2 regions of the Cronobacter dublinensis subsp. dublinensis LMG 23823 genome follow, and region 2 is predicted to be linked to the other one. Evidence: predicted binding sites of a transcription regulator. Region 2 holds the regulator's gene; the other holds the start of a gene.

Region 1 (2,203 bases), 540 kb from region 2:
CGCGCGGCTCATGTTGTCTGGATTGATAAAGCGGTCGTCGTTAGGGTTGACGACAAACCGACAGGCGGGCAGCGCGCGCGCTTCGTCAATCAGCGCGGGCAGGTCGGTAATCTGTTGCTCCTGGCAGACACGCTGCAACAGCCACAGCCCCATAATATTTTTCAGCACCCGATAGCGCCCTTCGGCGCCGCCTTCGTTGGTGATGTTAGCGGCCAGCGCCCGGTCGTCGGTGTAAGGAGTTTTGCTCTCAAAGCCCATCAGCGACCAGGTGCCGGAGGAGAGATACGCCGCGTCCGGGCTCGCCAGCGGGGCGGCGATCACGGCGCTGGCGGTGTCGTGCGTTGCGACTGACACCACCGGAACCTCGACGCCCTGCGCGCTGCGCCAGTGGCCGATGACGTTGCCCGGATGCGTCGGCGTCCCCAGCCAGCGTTTCGGCACGCCCGCCCAGTCGAGCAGCGTCTCGTCCCAGTTATCGGTGTCGATATTCATCAGCTGCGTGGTGGTGGCGTTGGTGTAATCCCAGTTCAGCGCGCCGGTCAGCCGGTAGCAGAGGTAGTCCGGGATGAGCAGCGCATGCGCCACCCGTCCGACCAGTTCCGGCTGCTGATCTGCCAGCGCGCGGAACTGATAAAGCGTGTTGAACGGCAGGAACTGAATGCCGGTGCGGCGGTAGATAGCCTCCCGACCCATCTGCTGCTGCGCGCGAGTCATGACGCCGTCGGTACGGCTGTCGCGGTATGACACCGGCAGGCCGACACGCTCGCCGCGTTCATCCAGCAGTACAAAATCGACGCCCCAGGTGTCGATGCCGATACTGTCGATGGCGACGCCGCTCGCGCAGGCTTTTTCGAGCCCGAGGCACACGTCACGCTCCAGCGCGTCCACATCCCAGGTGTCGAAACCGTCCACGCGGCGCAGGCCGTTGGCGAAACGGTGGATTTCCTGAAGGGTCAGGCGCTGTCCCTCGCGGTCGTAGCGGGCCAGCATCACGCGGCCGCTGGAGGCGCCCAGGTCGACCGCGACGCTATGGCGAATAGTCATGATGGGGTCCTTGTTGGAATCTCTGACGCTAGTCTAGGGAGCGGCGCGGCGGCGCACCTTCATCCCACTGACAGCGCGTTACCGGCGCTGGCAAGGAGGTAAAGATGAACGTGAGGAAGGTCACAGAATGGCGTTTGCAGGGCGAATGAGGACGCATGTGAGCCGTGCCGCATTTCCAGAAATTTCACGACGTTTCTTAAAAAACCGACGGGCTTTGCGCGTTTTGGCGTCGAAAATTTAAGGTGTAAGTGAGAACCGTTATCTACTATCAGGCAGGTTTGACTGAACGCGGGGGCGATGATGACGGTACTACAGTGCGTTGATTTTTTCCCAACCGGTGCGGCGTCGGTGACCATTGAGCCGCGTCTGCCGCAGGCGGCTTTTCCTGAGCATCATCATGATTTCTATGAAATTGTCATCGTCGAGCACGGCACGGGCACGCATGTCTTCAACGGCCAGCCGTATACCTTAAGCGGCGGCTCCATCTGCTTTGTGCGCGACCACGATCGGCATCTGTATGAACACACTGAAAACCTCTGCCTGACCAACGTGCTGTACCGTTCTCCGCAGGCGTTCAGTTTCCTGTCAGGGCTGGAAAAGCTCCTGCCGCAGGAGCAGGACGGTCACTACCCCTCGCACTGGCGCGTCAGCCAACAGACGCTGCATCAGGCCCGTCCGCTCGTTGATCAACTGGAGGCGCTGCGCGAAAGCAGCGACGTCCACGCCATCGCCAGTATGGAAATCCTGTTTATGCAGCTGCTGATTTTGCTGCGTCGTGCAAGCCAGGTACAGGACGGTGGCCACGCCGATGAACGGCTGAATCAACTGATTGCCTGGCTTGAAGAGCACTATGCGGAAGATGTTTGTTGGGAAGCGCTCGCCGACCGGCACCGGCTCTCGCTGCGCACGCTGCATCGCCAGCTGAAGCAGCGCACCGGCCTGACGCCGCAGCGCTATCTCAACCGCTTACGCTTAATGAAAGCGCGCCATCTGCTGCGCCACAGCGAAGAGAGCGTGACGGATATCGCCTACCAGTGCGGCTTTGGCGACAGCAATCATTTCTCCACGCTGTTCCGGCGCGAGTTTTCCTGGTCGCCGCGCGATATTCGTCTCGGGCGCGACGGACAAAGGCCGTAACGCGAACAAAATCACCGTTTTC
Region 2 (2,203 bases):
CATACCAGAGCGTGCCGAGAACATAGAGCAGCATCGGCTGCCAGACGGGCATATTCCCGGCGAGGCTTAACGTGAAAATCGCCGCGATAAGCGATGCGGGCAACAGGCGTGCATGCAGCGGGCTGATTTCCGCTGTCACGCCGAGCAGCAGCGCCAGCATCAGCAGAATGAGCGGCAGCGGCACCGCCTGCAACAGCAGAAACTGCACGGCGAGGCTGCTTAACGCAAACAGCGACGCGCCGATGATGAGCCGTTTGAAGAAGCGTTTATGCGGGGTATCGAGACCGGCAATGTTGCAGCACGCGGGCACCAGCGAGAACAACAGCCCCTGTTGTAAGTGACCCAGCAGCAATCCCACTGCGACCGGCAGGCTTAAGATCAGCGTTTGCCGCAAAGCGTAATTGATTTCAGGGTGATAGATAAGACGACGCCACATAGGGGAGAAGTATAGAAACAAAAACGGCGTGTTACCGAAGCGACACGCCGTTTTTTTCAGGAACCTTAGCGGGTTCCGTAAACCACGATGGTTTTTCCGTGCGCGGAGATCAGGTTCTGATCTTCAAGCATCTTCAGGATACGGCCCACGGTTTCGCGGGAGCAGCCCACGATCTGGCCGATTTCCTGACGGGTGATTTTGATCTGCATGCCGTCCGGGTGAGTCATGGCGTCCGGCTGTTTGGCGAGATTCAGCAGCGTCTGCGCGATGCGGCCCGTCACGTCGAGGAACGCCAGGTTACCGACTTTTTCAGAGGTGACCTGCAGGCGACGCGCCATCTGCGAAGAGAGACGCATCAGAATATCCGGGTTTACCTGAATCAGCTGACGGAATTTTTTGTAAGAGATCTCAGCCACTTCACAGGCAGTTTTAGCGCGAACCCAGGCGCTGCGCTCCTGACCTTCCTCGAACAAACCCAGTTCGCCGATGAAGTCTCCCTGGTTCAGGTACGAGAGGATCATCTCCTTGCCCTCTTCATCTTTGATCAGCACTGCCACTGAGCCTTTGACGATGTAGTACAGCGTCTCCGCTTTTTCACCCTGGTGAATCAGCGTGCTCTTAGATGGATACTTATGAATGTGGCAATGAGACAAGAACCATTCAAGAGTCGGGTCTGTTTGCGGTTTGCCAAGCACCATGCGCGGTTATCCTCTGTTTTAAACTGGCTCCAAAGACAGGGCGCGTAACCCCTGTCTGGCTTTGCAATCATCATCTTCCCGCATCCAGGGAAGTTGGCTGTCCGTGGACGTCGCAGCCGATAAATTGTCTCTCCTCTGCATACATGCGTAACATCAATGTATCGCCGCTGCATCCAGACTGTTTTAGCATAGCTTTTCACAGGTGTCTCCTGTTGTCTCGTTTCAGCTTGACGCAGGTCGCCTTCCGTTGCCTCTTATGACGGGGCCGAGTAATCTGTCAGTAAAATGAATAGCCTGGAGCGATTATCATGCACGCACGAGTGAAATGGGTGGAAGGCTTAACCTTCCTGGGCGAGTCGGCGTCAGGGCACCAGATCCTGATGGATGGCAACTCCGGCGACAAAGCGCCGAGCCCGATGGAAATGGTGCTGATGGCCGCCGGCGGCTGCAGCGCGATCGACGTGGTCTCTATTCTGCAAAAAGGCCGTCACGACGTGACCGACTGCGAAGTGAAGCTCACCTCCGAGCGTCGCGAAGAGGCGCCGCGCCTGTTTACGCATATCAACCTGCATTTCGTTGTGACGGGTAAAGAGTTGAAAGATGCGGCGGTTGCGCGTGCGGTAGACCTGTCGGCGGAGAAGTATTGTTCGGTCGCCTTGATGCTTGGCAAGGGCGTGAATATTACCCATTCGTACGAAGTGACAGAAGGGTAAGCGTGTGACGGCGGGCGGCGCTGCGCTGACCCGCCCAACGGCTTATCGATACGGCGTTACTGTATCTCCTTGCCTTCCATCAGTCGCTGCACCAGCGGCAGCATGATGAGTTCCATCGCCAGCCCCATTTTGCCGCCCGGCACCACCAGCGTATTGATGTGCGAAATAAACGAGCCCTGCAACATCGCGAGCAGCCAGGGGTAATCGATATTGTCCAGGTTGCGGAAATGGATAACCACGAAGCTTTCGTCGAGCGACGGAATGCTTTTGGCGGCGAACGGGTTAGAGGTGTCCACCGTTGGCACGCGCTGGAAGTTGATATGCGTGCGCGAGAACTGCGGCGTGATGTAGTTGAT

What was found. The regulator CRP, encoded in region 2, controls carbon source genes, mostly activating them, when cyclic AMP is high. The targets are predictions, from matches to a motif close to ATGTGANNNNNNTCACAT.
Region 1: rhaS (HTH-type transcriptional activator RhaS) is a predicted target of CRP. The motif match lies at 1,200-1,217, and genes of this name have one in related genera.

What each region holds. Positions count from the first base shown of each region.
Region 1 covers NZ_CP012266.1:188,703-190,905, forward strand. Annotated here, with positions in the region: gene rhaB (rhamnulokinase) at 1-1,044, opposite strand, end outside; gene rhaS (HTH-type transcriptional activator RhaS) at 1,345-2,181, shown strand.
Region 2 covers NZ_CP012266.1:4,078,918-4,081,120, reverse strand. Annotated here, with positions in the region: gene AFK67_RS18970 (YccS/YhfK family putative transporter) at 1-436, opposite strand, end outside; gene crp (cAMP-activated global transcriptional regulator CRP) at 502-1,134, opposite strand; gene AFK67_RS18960 (OsmC family protein) at 1,443-1,847, shown strand; gene AFK67_RS18955 (phosphoribulokinase) at 1,904-2,203, opposite strand, start outside.